Regions from separate parts of the Methylorubrum subtropicum genome, predicted to be linked through region 4. Evidence: predicted binding sites of a transcription regulator. Region 4 holds the regulator's gene; each other region holds the start of a gene.
What was found. Region 4 encodes LexA, which represses DNA repair genes until DNA is damaged. Its sites were predicted from a motif close to TGTTCNNNNTGTGTTCNG; they were not measured.

Region 1: a site for LexA is predicted at 1,380-1,397, ahead of recA (recombinase RecA). Genes of this name have one in related genera too.
Region 2: a site for LexA is predicted at 2,000-2,017, ahead of parE (DNA topoisomerase IV subunit B). Genes of this name have one in related genera too.
Region 3: a site for LexA is predicted at 1,402-1,419, ahead of AAHG03_RS21005 (DUF3072 domain-containing protein). Genes of this name have one in related genera too.

The regions. Positions count from the first base shown of each region.
Region 1 is NZ_JBBXMW010000011.1:89,294-92,521, reverse strand. It holds gene AAHG03_RS16305 (hypothetical protein) at 1-1,161, shown strand, start outside; gene recA (recombinase RecA) at 1,481-2,560, shown strand; gene AAHG03_RS16295 (hypothetical protein) at 2,927-3,124, shown strand.
Region 2 is NZ_JBBXMW010000003.1:331,164-334,391, reverse strand. It holds gene parE (DNA topoisomerase IV subunit B) at 1-1,941, opposite strand, end outside; gene AAHG03_RS06510 (hypothetical protein) at 2,204-2,392, shown strand; gene AAHG03_RS06505 (hypothetical protein) at 2,542-3,000, opposite strand; gene AAHG03_RS06500 (trans-sulfuration enzyme family protein) at 3,093-3,228, opposite strand, start outside.
Region 3 is NZ_JBBXMW010000018.1:15,540-18,767, forward strand. It holds gene AAHG03_RS21000 (sigma-70 family RNA polymerase sigma factor) at 1-696, opposite strand, end outside; gene AAHG03_RS21005 (DUF3072 domain-containing protein) at 1,143-1,388, opposite strand; gene AAHG03_RS21010 (branched-chain amino acid aminotransferase) at 1,508-2,395, opposite strand; gene AAHG03_RS21015 (MarR family winged helix-turn-helix transcriptional regulator) at 2,605-3,144, shown strand; gene AAHG03_RS21020 (response regulator transcription factor) at 3,144-3,228, shown strand, end outside.
Region 4 is NZ_JBBXMW010000015.1:91,557-94,784, forward strand. It holds gene AAHG03_RS19635 (beta-keto acid cleavage family enzyme) at 1-103, shown strand, start outside; gene AAHG03_RS19640 (DUF1236 domain-containing protein) at 381-1,331, shown strand; gene lexA (transcriptional repressor LexA) at 1,526-2,239, shown strand; gene AAHG03_RS19650 (ComEC/Rec2 family competence protein) at 2,233-3,228, opposite strand, start outside.

The sequences.
Region 1 (3,228 bases), on a different contig from region 4:
GCGGGCGCGAACGGGCGCGGGCGCCAGCCGCGGCTCGGCATCGTCGACATCTACGAGCTGGATCGGCAGCGCCAGCTCATCCTGCTGCGGCGGGACAACGTCGAGCACCTGCTCCTCGTCGGCGGCCCGAACGACGTGGTGATCGAGCGCAACATCCAGCGCGGCGCGGGCGCGCGCTACGCCCCCGAGCCCGACCAGACCGCCGACCCGGCCCTGGACGCCGCGCGGGCCGACAAATTCCTCGACAGCCCGGCCCCGCCCGCCTTCGCGATGCCGGAGGTCGTGCCGCCCGCGCTGCCCGGTGCCGAGCCGCCGCATCCCGAGCGCACGCCGCCGCTCGATCCCGGCCTGTTCGAGCCGGAGGTGGTGTCGCCCACGCCCGCCGCGCCGGCCCGCTCCCGGCCCGCCTCGCCGGTCAGCCGCCTGATCCGGCGCAGCGCGCCGCCGCTCGCCGACACGCCGCCCGAGCCCGTGCCGCCGCCCGCCCCTGCCCCCGCCCCGCCGCCTGCCTCCGAGCCGGTGCCGGAGACGCCGCCGGTCATCGCCGGGCGCGGGCCGCGGCCGGTCGATCCGGCGGTGCTGTCGGACATGGCGCGCCAGCTTCAGGTCGCGCTCAAGCGCCCCTCCTCCGCGGTGACGCCGCCGCCGGGCGGGCCCGAATCCCCGCCCCTGCCGCCCGCCCCGGACCTGCGCCCCGACCCGCTCGCCGCCGCGATGGCCGCCGCCCAGGCCGATCCGCCGCCGGCCCCGAAGCCGCCCGCGCCCGCCAAGCCCACTCCGGCCAAGTCGGCGCCTGCCAAGCCGGCCCCCGCGCCGAAGCCGGCCGCGGAGGCGAAGCCCGCCGCCGAGCCGAAGGTCGAGGCCGGCGCCAAAGCCATCCCGGCCATGACCGCGCCGGCCGATCCCGCCCCCGTGGCCGTCCCGCCGCCGGCCCCACCCCAACCCGCACCCGCGCCGAAGCCGGCCCCGGCCAAACCCGCCGAGGCCGCGCCCAAGCCTGCGCCGGAAGCGAAGCCCGCGCCGGCCCCGCCCAAGCCCGAGCCGGCGAAGCCGGACGCCCCTGCCGCCGAGACCACGGCGCAGAATCCGTTCTCGGTCGAGGAGATCGAGGCCGAGTTCGCCCGCCTGCTCGGGCGCCCGCTCGACAACAACAAGGGGTGAGTCGCGGGTCCCCTCCCCCTTGCGGGGAGGGGTTGGGGGTGGGGGTGGTTCAGGATGGATCGCCGAGTTTCATCCGGCACCACCCCCACCTCCTACCTCCTCCCCGCAAGGGGGAGGAGAAGTGCCGTGGTGACCGACACGATGATTCGGAGAGGGACGCGGCAAGGCCTCTCCCTCAACAGGATCACCCCCAAAACCCCACCCGACCCTTGCGCAATGAGAACAAAACAAGTACGAAATGCATCGGCCCGGGCGCATTGAGCCTCGCGCCCCTCCCATGCATAAGGAGCCTTACGCGATGGCACAGCCTGCGCTGAAGATGGTGGAATCCACGACGATGGCTGCTGCGGACAAGGATAAGGCGAAGGCGATCGATGCGGCGCTGTCGCAGATCGAGCGGGCCTTCGGCAAAGGCTCGATCATGCGCCTCGGCAAGTCCGACAAGGTGCAGGAGGTCGAGACCGTCTCCACCGGCTCGCTCGGGCTCGACATCGCGCTCGGCGTCGGCGGCCTGCCGCGGGGCCGCGTCATCGAGATCTACGGGCCGGAATCGTCGGGCAAGACGACGCTGGCGCTCCACACCATCGCCGAGGCGCAGAAGAAGGGCGGCGTCTGCGCCTTCGTCGATGCCGAGCACGCCCTCGACCCGGTCTATGCGCGCAAGCTCGGCGTCAACCTCGACGACCTGCTGATCTCGCAGCCCGATACCGGCGAGCAGGCCCTGGAGATCACCGACACGCTGGTGCGCTCGGGCGCCATCGACGTGCTCGTGGTCGATTCGGTCGCCGCGCTCACCCCGCGGGCCGAGATCGAGGGCGAGATGGGCGAGAGCCAGCCCGGCCTCCAGGCCCGCCTGATGAGCCAGGCCCTGCGCAAGCTCACCGGCTCGATCTCGCGCTCGAACTGCATGGTCATCTTCATCAACCAGATCCGGATGAAGATCGGCGTGATGTACGGCAGCCCCGAGACGACGACGGGCGGCAACGCGCTGAAGTTCTACGCCTCGGTGCGCCTCGACATCCGCCGCGTCTCGACCCTGAAGGACCGCGACGAGGCCATCGGCAATCAGGTCCGCGTCAAGGTCGTCAAGAACAAGGTCGCGCCGCCGTTCAAGCAGGTCGAGTTCGACATCATGTTCGGCGAGGGCGTGTCCAAGGTCGGCGAGCTGGTCGATCTCGGCGTGAAGGCCGGCATCGTCGACAAATCGGGCGCGTGGTTCTCCTACGACAGCCAGCGCCTCGGCCAGGGCCGCGAGAACGCCAAGGGTTTTCTGCGCGACAACCCCGATATCGCCAACAAGATCGAGGCGTCGATCCGGCAGAACTCGGGGCTGGTCGCCGACCGCATCCTCGAGAACGCCAAGCCGACGGCGGACGACCTCGACGAGGGCGAGGCCTGACGGCCCACTCACGGCGCAAGCACGATCCGCGGGGCGGGAGGTTCATCCTCCCGCCCTTTTTCGTGTTCGCCGCGGGCTTTCCGGTATCGTCCCTGCGGCAAGTCCGCGGCTTGCGCCAGCGCACATCACCGCAAGACCGATCGGACTGGCATAATGAATACAAGGATTAAAGGAAGAAACGTCTTCCTATAGATGAGCCTGAGGACGAGACCTTCTCGACCGAGGTACTTTCCCGGATTAAACATCTCCCGTACGTCGTCCGTCCTAATAGCTGCGGACGTTGCAGCGCCTCCAGAAATGACTTGGTCCGCCGCCAGAGGCGGGCCTATTTCTGCGCGATCAGAGATGAATCAGACGATATCGACGTTGAACCAGAGGCAGATGCGCGCCTTGCAATGGCTGGCGGGTCAGGAGGAGCACCGATGGATCCCGGTCCACGACAGCGGCCCCTGCCGCACCACCCTCAACGCCCTCGTCCGCCGCGGCCTCGCGGTGCGCTCCTCCGCCAATGCCGACTACTACCGGATCACCATGCACGGGCGGGCCGTGAGCCCGATGGTGTGAGCGGGTTTCGCAACCGGGGTTCGGAATCGAGGCCCCTCCCATCCTCACCCTCATCCTGAGGTGCCGGAGCGCAGCGGAGGCCTCGAAGGAGGGCTCCAGGCATC
Region 2 (3,228 bases), on a different contig from region 4:
CCGCGCCTCGTCCAGGACCGCGACGCGCAGGAGCGTGCGCTTGCGCGGGTCCATCGTGGTCTCCTTGAGCTGGGCGGGCATCATCTCGCCGAGGCCCTTGAAGCGGCCGATGTCGACCTTGGCCCCCTTGAACACGGTCTTGATGATCCGCTCCTTGTCGGCGTCGTCGCGGGCATAGGCCGACTTGGCGCCTTGGCTGAGCCGGTAGAGCGGCGGGATCGCCAGATAAAGGTGGCCCTTGTCGATGAGCTTCGGCATCTGTCGGTAGAAGAAGGTGATCAGCAGCGAGGCGATGTGGGCGCCGTCCACGTCCGCGTCGGTCATGATGATGACCTTGTCGTAGCGCAGATCCCCCTCGCGGAAGTTGGCACCGGTGCCGCAGCCGAGCGCCAGCGTCAGGTCCGAGATCAGCTGGTTGGCGCCGAGCTTGTCGCGGCTGGCCGAGGCGACGTTGAGAATCTTTCCCCGCAGCGGCAGCACGGCTTGCGTGGCCCGGTCGCGGGCCTGCTTGGCCGAGCCGCCGGCCGAGTCGCCCTCGACGATGAAGATCTCAGAGCCCGCGGTGCCGGCGGCCGAGCAATCGGCGAGCTTGCCGGGCAGGCGCAGCTTGCGGGTGGCGCTCTTGCGGGCGACCTCCTTCTCCTGGCGGCGGCGCAGGCGCTCCTCGGCGCGGTCGATCACCCAGTCGAGCAGCTTGTTGGCCTGGGCCGGCGAGGCGGCGAGCCAGTGGTCGAAGGCGTCGCGCACCGCCGTCTCGACGATGCGGGAGGCTTCCACCGTCGCGAGCTTGTCCTTGGTCTGACCCTGGAATTCCGGCTCGCGGATGAAGACCGAGAGCATGGAGGCGCAGGTCGCCATCACGTCGTCGGTCGTCACCGACGTCATGCGCTTGGCCTGGTTCACCCGCTCGGCATGCTCGCGCAGGCCCCGCAGCAACGCGACGCGCAGGCCCGATTCGTGGGTGCCGCCCTCAGGGGTCGGAATCGTGTTGCAGTAGGAATGCGAGACGCCGTCGTCGGCCACCGTCCAGGCCACCGCCCATTCGAGCGAGCCGTGCGAGCCGGGCTTCGTCATCTTGCCCGAAAAAATCGCGTCGAGGACGAGTTCCTTCCCCTCGATGTCGCGGGCGAGATAGTCGGACAACCCGCCGGGGAAGCGGTGAACGGCCTCGGCCGGCACGTCCTCCAGGCCTTCGAGCAGGGCAGGGGCACAGCGCCAGCGAATCTCGACGCCGCCGAACAGGTAGGCCTTGGAGCGGGCCATCTTGAACAGGCGCCGCGGATCGAACTTGAGCGAGCCGAAGATCTGCGCGTCGGGATGGAAGCGCACCCGCGTGCCGCGCCGGTTCTGCACCCGGCCGACCGTCTCAAGCGAGCCCTGCGCATGGCCGCGCGAAAACGTCTGGCGATAGAGGGTCTGGTTGCGGGCGACCTCGACCTCCAGCACGTCGGAGAGCGCGTTGACCACGGAGATGCCGACGCCGTGCAGGCCTCCGCTCGTCTCGTAGACCTTAGAGTCGAACTTTCCGCCCGCGTGCAGCGTGGTCATGATGACCTCGAGCGCGGACTTGCCGGGAAACTTCGGGTGCGGATCGACCGGGATGCCGCGGCCGTTGTCGGTGACGACGAGGCTGCCGGATTCCTCCAACTCCACCTCGATGAAGCTCGCGTGGCCCGCGACCGCCTCGTCCATGGAATTGTCGATCACCTCGGCGAAGAGGTGGTGCAGAGCGCGCTCGTCGGTGCCGCCGATGTACATGCCGGGCCGCCGCCGCACCGGCTCCAGCCCCTCCAGCACCTCGATGGCCGAGGCGTCGTAGCCGGCCTCGGCGGGCTCCGGGGTCGGCACAGCAGCGAGCTTGCGGCGCTCGACCGGCTTCGGCTCGGCCGTAGACAGCGGCTTGCCCCCCGGCCCGAACAGATCGCGCGCCGGATCGCTCACGCGACGGCTCCTCGAATCGGGGCGGCGGGCTGCATGGCTCTTCATACCCTCTTGATACAGGAACAAACGGGAAACAAAAAGCACCCCGTTCGGCCGTACTCTCGCATGGCGACGGCGCGGCGTTCAAACCGGCCGGCGCGGGACCGTCACGCCAGTGATGCAAGCGGATGGTTAAAGAGTGACTGCCGGACGGGGCCGGAACCGATGTGCGGGTTCGCACGTTGTTCCGCCAATGAGAGCTTGACCATTGGGAGACACGCCGATGACCGCCGCTGCGCAGGCCCGCCACCTCTCCCTCTCGCGCCTGGAGCGCGTCGCCGGTCAGGCCTTCGGCTACGAAGAGCAGGAGGCCGTGGTCGCTCCCCGGGGCTCGCTGATGTTCGCGCATTCGGGCTTCGCCCTGGCGACCATGGCGACGGCGCTGGCTGCGACGATCACGTATTTCGTCTGATCGCCGCGCTTTCCGCTCCAACCCCGTCATTGCGAGGCGGAGCCGAAGCAATCCAGGGCGCAGTTTTTTCTGAAGCTTCACTGTGAGCTTCGGTGGCGTACCGTCAATGAAGTGAGCGGGCTTTGCGCCCGCCCCTCACTCCCAAAAAATCACTTGTCGTTCAGCACCTTGATCGGGTCGGTGCGTTGCGCCGGCGAGGGCTCCTTGGTCAAGTCGCTTCCGGTCTTGCGCTCCGGGGGCGCCTTGCCGCCGCCAACGGGGCTCTGGGCCGCAGCGTCGCGCCCCTGCGAGGGCACCGTGCCGCTGGCGAGTTCGAGGCAGGTCACCAGCTCGACATAGGAGGGCGAACCGCCCGCGGTGAATTGCTGCGAGCACTGAGTCTTGGCGGCGCCGGGGAACTTGCTCCAGTTCTTCTTCAGCTCGTCCTGGGCGCTGCGCTCGGATTGCAGGCAGCCCTCCAGGCTCGCGTTGTCGCTGATGCTGACCTGGGCGCGCTGCGCCGACTTGCAGGTCGATTCCACGTCGAGCTTGGGCGGGCCATCGGCGGCGAGGGCGGGTGCGGTCAGCGCGGCGAGGCCGAGGGCGGCGAGGAGCAGGCGGGGCGTCATGTCGGCTCGCGGAAGGGCAAGGGAATCGGACACGACAACGCGCGAGACGCCGCGATGTGTCGGGTGCCCTGCAAAAATCCCGCGCGACGGCTTCAGCCGCGCAGGGCCGCGTCGAGATCGCGAAACAGGTCGTCCGGGTCCTCGATGCCGGTGGAGAGCCGCAGCAGGTCGGGCGGGCAGGGCGTCGTCGGGCCCTCCACCGAGGCGCGGTGCTCGATCAGGCTCTCC
Region 3 (3,228 bases), on a different contig from region 4:
CGCCGCGAGCCCGTTCGGCAGCCCCTCGAACGACTCCGAAAGAAACGCCCGCGCCCGGCTGACCCGGCTCTTCACCGTACCGACCTGACAGCCCAGCCGCTCGGCGGCTTCTTCGTAGGTGAAGCCTTCGGCGCCGACGAGCAGCAGCGCTTGGCGCTGCGGCAGGGGCAGCGTGCCGATGAGGTTCATCACCATGCGCAGGCCCGCGGCGTGCTCTTGGTCGGCCTGGGTCGTGAGCGTGCCGGCATGGACGCCGTCGGCGTCCTCGACCTCGCGGCGGCCCTTGCGGATCTCGGTGTAGAACTGGTTGCGCAGGATCGTGAACAGCCACGCGGTGAAGTTGGTGCCGGGGGTGAACCGCTCGCGGTTGGCCCAGGCTTTCACCATCGTCTCCTGCACGAGGTCGTCGGCGCGGCTCGGGTTGGCGGTGAGCGAGATCGCGAAGGTGCGCAGCATCGGCAGCGCCTTCACGAGGTCGTCGCGAAACACCGTCTCCACCCGCCCGCCGAGGGTAGCGAGCGCCGTCTCGAACCGGGCCAGAAGCTCGCCGAGCCGGTCGGGGAGCGGCGCCTGCGCGGCCACGTCGAAATAGTCGCGCAGCGCCAGCGCCAGATGGCCCGGAACGGCCTTCGTGGCGTCCTGTCGATCCGTCTCGGACAGATCTTCGCGGTCGGCGTGCGTCGGTTCGTCGGTCATCCTGGCAGTGGCCTCGACTATATGGCTCAGCTTCTTGGAAGAATTCTAGGTTCGATACCAATCGAAAAATGAACTGGTGCTAAACGAAATTGTAACGCCGGAGACACATGGCGGCACGGCTTAGGAAAGGCAGCCGCGGATTCTGCCGCCGCTGCTGCGAGAACTGCCGGATGGGTTCTGGGGTGGGGCGCGTCAGCGGGGCTGGGGGCCGTGCGCTGTCCGGGACGGCCGAGGGCTGAGCGCCTCTCCAACGGACTCTTTCGTCCAAACAAACCCCCTCATCCTGAGGTGGCGACGCGAAGCGGCGCCCTCGAAGGAGGGCTCCAGGGATCGCTGAGCGAGCTGGAGCCCTCCTTCGAGGCCGCTGCGCGGCACCTCAGGATGAGGGGGGTGGGTGGGAGGCGCCGGTTCAACGGCGCCTTGAATAGGAAACGCGTCTGCGGGCTTTACGCCTTGCCGGTCTCCTGCCGCAGAGCGTCGATGCGCTTCGAGGCTTCGGCCTTGTCGAGGTCCGGGTCGAAGGCTTCGGGCGATTTCGCCTGCTCGGACAGGGTCTTGAGATAGGAGGCCTGGGCGCCGGTCATCGGTTCGCCGCCGGTGGTCCACTCGTTCGGGTCCTTGATCCGGTTCGACTCGTCGGTCGGATCGACCTTCGGGTTCTCGGCCGGCTTGTCCTTGGTCTTGGCAGTCATGCGGCACCTTGCGCGTTCATGGATTGTTCTTGACAGTCCTTCATGAAACGCGAGGGCGAAGCGAGGGTTCCGGCGGGAGGGCGCCGTGATCGCGCCCTCCACAGAGACCCAAAAAAAAATCAGGCGGCCGCGGCGCGGGGCTGAACCTCGGCGGTGTAGTCGTCCATCAGCGTCTTGGTCAGCTCGGCCGGGGTGAAGCGGTAGGGGCCGATCTCGGAGACCGGGGTCACCTCCGCCGCCGAGCCGGTGATGAAGCACTCGGAGAAGCCGGCCATCTCCTCGGGACGGATGCGGCGCTCGATCACGCGGACGCCGCGGCGCTTGGCCAGTTCGATCACCGTCTGACGGGTGATGCCGTTGAGGAAGCGGTCGGCCTGGGGCGTGTGGATCACCCCGTCAGCCACGAAGAACACGTTGGCGCCGGTGCATTCGGCGACGTTGTCCTCCCAGTCGAGCATCAGCGCGTCGGCGTAGCCCTTGTTCTCGGCCCGGTGCTTCGAGATCGTGCAGATCATGTAGAGACCCGCCGCCTTCGAGGTCGAGGGGGCGGTGCGCGGGTCGGGCCGGCGGTAGTCGGCGAGATCGAGGCGGATGCCCTTCATCTTGGTCGCCGGATCGAAGTAGCTCGGCCATTCCCAGGCCGCGATGGCGAGATGGATGGTGTTCTTCTGCGCCGCCACGCCCATCATCTCCGAGCCGCGCCACGCGACGGGGCGGAGATAGGCGTCCTGCAGGCCGGAGGTGGCGAGCACGTGGGCTTTGGCCGCCTCGATCTCATCGACCGAGTAGGGAATCTCGAAGTCGAGGAGCTGCGCGGAGCGGCGCAGACGCTCGGAATGCTCGCGGCTCTTGAAGATCGCCCCGCCATAGGCCCGCTCGCCCTCGAACACCGCCGATCCGTAGTGAAGGCCGTGGCTCAGCACGTGGATCTTCGCATCGCGCCACGGCACCATGGCGCCGTCGAACCAGATCGTGCCCTCGCGCTCGTCGAACGGGATGACGGACATCGCTCAAAACTTCCTCTGCGCGGCCGCGCGGGGTCGCATGGATCAAGGCTGAAGGCCGGCGCGCGACCGCTCGCAACGAGCGGGGAGGAGGCAGCCGGGCGGGTTGACGGGTAGCAACGGGGCTGAGATATGTCAACAACACTGACGTATCCGGCCGGACGCCCGGCCCTGCGGTTTCGACGGAAGGCTCCGACGACGTGACCCGCGTGATGACGAGAGCGGCCGAACCGGTCCGGTCCGAACCCGAGGCCGGACCCGTCCGCGACAGCGACGACCTGATCGAGCTGCTGTTCTTCGCCTATCGCGACTTCGTCGGCGATCCCGACCGGATTCTGGCGCAGTACGGCTTCGGCCGGGCCCATCACAGGGTTTTGCACTTCGTCGATCGCTATCCCGGCCTCACCATCGCCGAACTCCTCGATATCCTGCGCATCACCAAGCAGAGCCTGAACCGCGTGCTCAAGGACTTGATCGACCAGGGCTATGTCGAGCAGCGCACCGGCACCAGCGACCGGCGCCAGCGCCTGCTGTTCTGCACCCCGACCGGGCGCAGCCTCACCGCCGACCTCACCCGCGTGCAGGTGCGCCGCGTCGCCCGCGCCATCGAGGAGCCGGCCGACGAGGCGGGCCGGAATGATCGCGATGCCCGCATCGCCTCGGCGCAGGGCTTCCTGCTGGCGATGATCGAGCCCGGCGATCGCGCCGCCGTGCGCCGGCTGATGGCCCGCCGCGCCGGGGCGCGCGCCTGATGTCGGCGACGCCCGCACCGGGAGCGGCCCCGAAGCCGCGGGCCGAGCTGCCCGACCACGCCCCCCACATCCTCATCGTCGACG
Region 4 (3,228 bases):
CGGCAACGCCGCGCTGGTGCGACTCGCGGTCCAAATCTGCGCCGAGTACGGTGCCCGCCCAGCGACGTCCGACGAGGCGCGGGCGATGCTGCATCTGAACTGAACCGACGCGCCGGGCCCCAGCCCCCCCTCATTCCCACCCACTCCCCTCATCCTGAGGTGCTCCGCTGCGCGCCGCCACCTCAGGATGAGGGCGAGAGGGGGAAAAGCGTCGAACGGAACGCGGCGCGATCCCGAAAAATCCGCCCGGACAAATCCCCTTCTCTGTCCCGCCATCGCTCCGAAACCCGGGCGATTCGCGGAACGGTTTGTCCGCACCGGCCGTTGCGAGGCCGGTTTCGGCGCTGTGGGCAGCGTCGCGTAGGGGACAGGGACGTACCATGAGCAAGTTCTTACGCAGCACGGCCACAGCGGCCATCCTCGTGCTCGGCGCCGCGACGGCCATGGCTCAGGGCGGCGGCGCGGGCGGTGGCGCCGGTGGCGGTGCGGGCGGCGGCGCAGGCGGTGGCGGCGCCGGAATGGGGGCCGGCGGCGGCGCGGGTGGCGGCGCGGGCGGTCCCGGCGGCGGCGGCGCGATGCGCGGCGGTGAGGCCGGTGGCGCGGGCGGCGCCGGTGGCGCCATGCGCGGCGGCGAGGCCGGCGGCGGCGCGGGTGGTGCCATGCGCGGCGGCGAGCCGGGCGGTACCGGCGGCGCGATGCGCGGCGGTGAGCCGGGTGGTGCCGGCCGGGCCGGCGAGCCCGGCGGCAAGGGTGCTGCGGGCGAGCGTGGCGGCAAGGACGCCGCCGGTGAGAAGGGCGGTCGCGACGGCGCCGAGCGCGGCGAGCGCGGTGGCAAGGACGCCGCCGGCGAGCGTGGCGGCCGTGACGGCACCGAGCGCGGCGAGCGTGGCGGCAAGGACGCCGCCGGTGAGCGCGGTGGTCGTGACGGCGCCGAGCGCGGTGAGCGCGGCGGCAAGGACGCCGCCGGTGAGCGCGGTGGTCGTGACGGCGCCGAGCGCGGTGAGCGCGGCGGCCGGGACGGCGCGGCCGACCGTGGTGGTCGCGGCGGCAACGTCTCCGAAGCCCGCGGCGCCTCGCGCAGCCTGAACAGCACCCAGCGCACCGAGTTCCGCCAGTCGATCACCAGCACCAACGTCACGCGCGTCACCAACGTGAATTTCGGTCTCAACGTCGGCACGGCGATCCCGCGCTCGATCGCGCTGCACCCGCTGCCGCCGGCGATCCTGACCCTGGTGCCGGCCTATCGCGGCTTCCAGTTCATTCTGGTCCGCGACGACATCGTCATCATCGATCCCGACACCTACGAGATCGTGGACGTGATCCCCGCCTGATCCGGTCCCGGATCGGCCGAGAGGCAGCGAAGAGGGCGGCGGAGCTTCGGCTCCGCCGCCCTTTCCTTTCGAGCCGTCGCCCTCAAAACGGCCAAGGACGCCCTTGCGGAACAGGTGGGGAACGTCTAGCCTGTTCGCGATTTGTTTTTCCGTGATCGGGCCGCGCCTCTGCGGCGTTCGACAGCAGGTGCCGCATGCTGACCCGCAAGCAACTCGAACTGCTCCAGTTCATCCAGGCCCGGATGCAGGAGAGCGGCGTCCCCCCGTCCTTCGACGAGATGAAGGACGCGCTCGATCTCAAGTCGAAGTCCGGTATCCACCGCCTGATCATGGCGCTGGAGGAGCGCGGCTTCCTCCGTCGTCTGCCGAATCGCGCCCGCGCGCTCGAGATCCTGCGCATGCCCGACGCGCCGGCCGCCAAGCCCGCGCCTGCCGAACCGCGCCGCTTCACCCCGAGCGTGGTCGAGGGGGGACTTGCCGGCAAGCCGAAGGCGCCGGTGGTTCAGGCCCAGGACGGCGAGGGCCGCCCGGTGATCGTGCCGGTGATGGGCCGGATCGCCGCCGGTACGCCGATCTCGGCCATCGAGAGCCAGAGCCACACCATCGCGATGTCGCCGGACTTCCTGGCCGGGGGCGAGCATTACGCGCTCGAAGTGCGCGGCGATTCGATGATTGAGGCCGGCATCCTCGATGGCGATCTGGTGGTGATCCACAAGCAGGAGACCGCCAACAACGGCGACATCATCGTCGCGCTGATCGACGACGAGGAAGCCACGCTGAAGCGTCTGCGCCGCCGCGGCTCCTCGATCGCGCTGGAGGCCGCCAACCCGGCCTACGAGACCCGCGTGCTCGGGCCCGACCGGGTGCGCATCCAGGGCAAGCTCGTTAGCCTCGTGCGCCGCTACTGAGGCGAATCGGGCGCTTCGACCGGCTCGGGGGCGGCCTCGGGGCTCGCGGCCGGGGGCGGCGCGGGCGGTCCGGTGCCGGGGCGCTCCTGCCAGGGCTTGGGTGAGCCGGCGCCGCGGGCGGTGACGACCTCCGGGCCGGTCGGTCTGAGGCGGATCGCGGTGGCGCCGTTCGCTGCGAGATAAGCGCGGTCGATCCGCAGCGGCGCGGCGCAGTTCGGCGGGGCCGTCAGGCGGCTGATCAGGATGTCGGCGCGGGCGCAATCCTCGGCGAAGGCGCGCTTGTCGGTGACCAGCGCGACCTTGCGGCCATCGGCGGCGATCATGGTGCAGCCGAGGCGGTCGCAGCGCACATCCGGGCCGCCGCTCACGTCGGCAGCCCTGCGCGCGTCACCGTCGGCCTTGAGCCACTGCTCCAGCACGAAGCCCGGCGGGCGCCCAAGCACGGCGAGCCGCCCGTCCGATCCGCGGAGCGCCGCCCCGGCCCCGTCGCGGTCCACGTAGAGATCGAACCGTGCCGGGCTCGCCGCGAAGGCGAGGCCGAGTGCTGCGGGCAGCACCGCCAGCGCCCGCAGGCGCGAGACCGGCAGCGTCGCGACGAGGAGCGCCAGCGCCAGCAGCGCGAGCGCCCCGGTGCCGAAAGCCGGCAGCACGACGTTGGCTTGGCCGAAGCCCGAGATCCAGGCGGAGATGTCGAGCATGCCCCGCACGGCGAGCCCCATCAACCACCAGACCGGTTTGTCGAGGGCAAACGGATAGGCCAGCATCCCGAGGACCGCCGCGGGCATCACCGCGAGCGAGACCAGCGGCAGCGTCAGCGCGTTGCCGAAGAGGCCGAACGGCTGCACGGTCTGGAAGTGGTAGGTCGCGAAGGGTGCGGTCGCGATCTGTGCCACCAAGGTCGTGGCCAGCGTTCCGACGCCGACCGTCATCAGCCAGGACAGGGCGCGGGCGAGCCACGAGCCGCCGTCACGGGCAAACAGTCGCCCGTC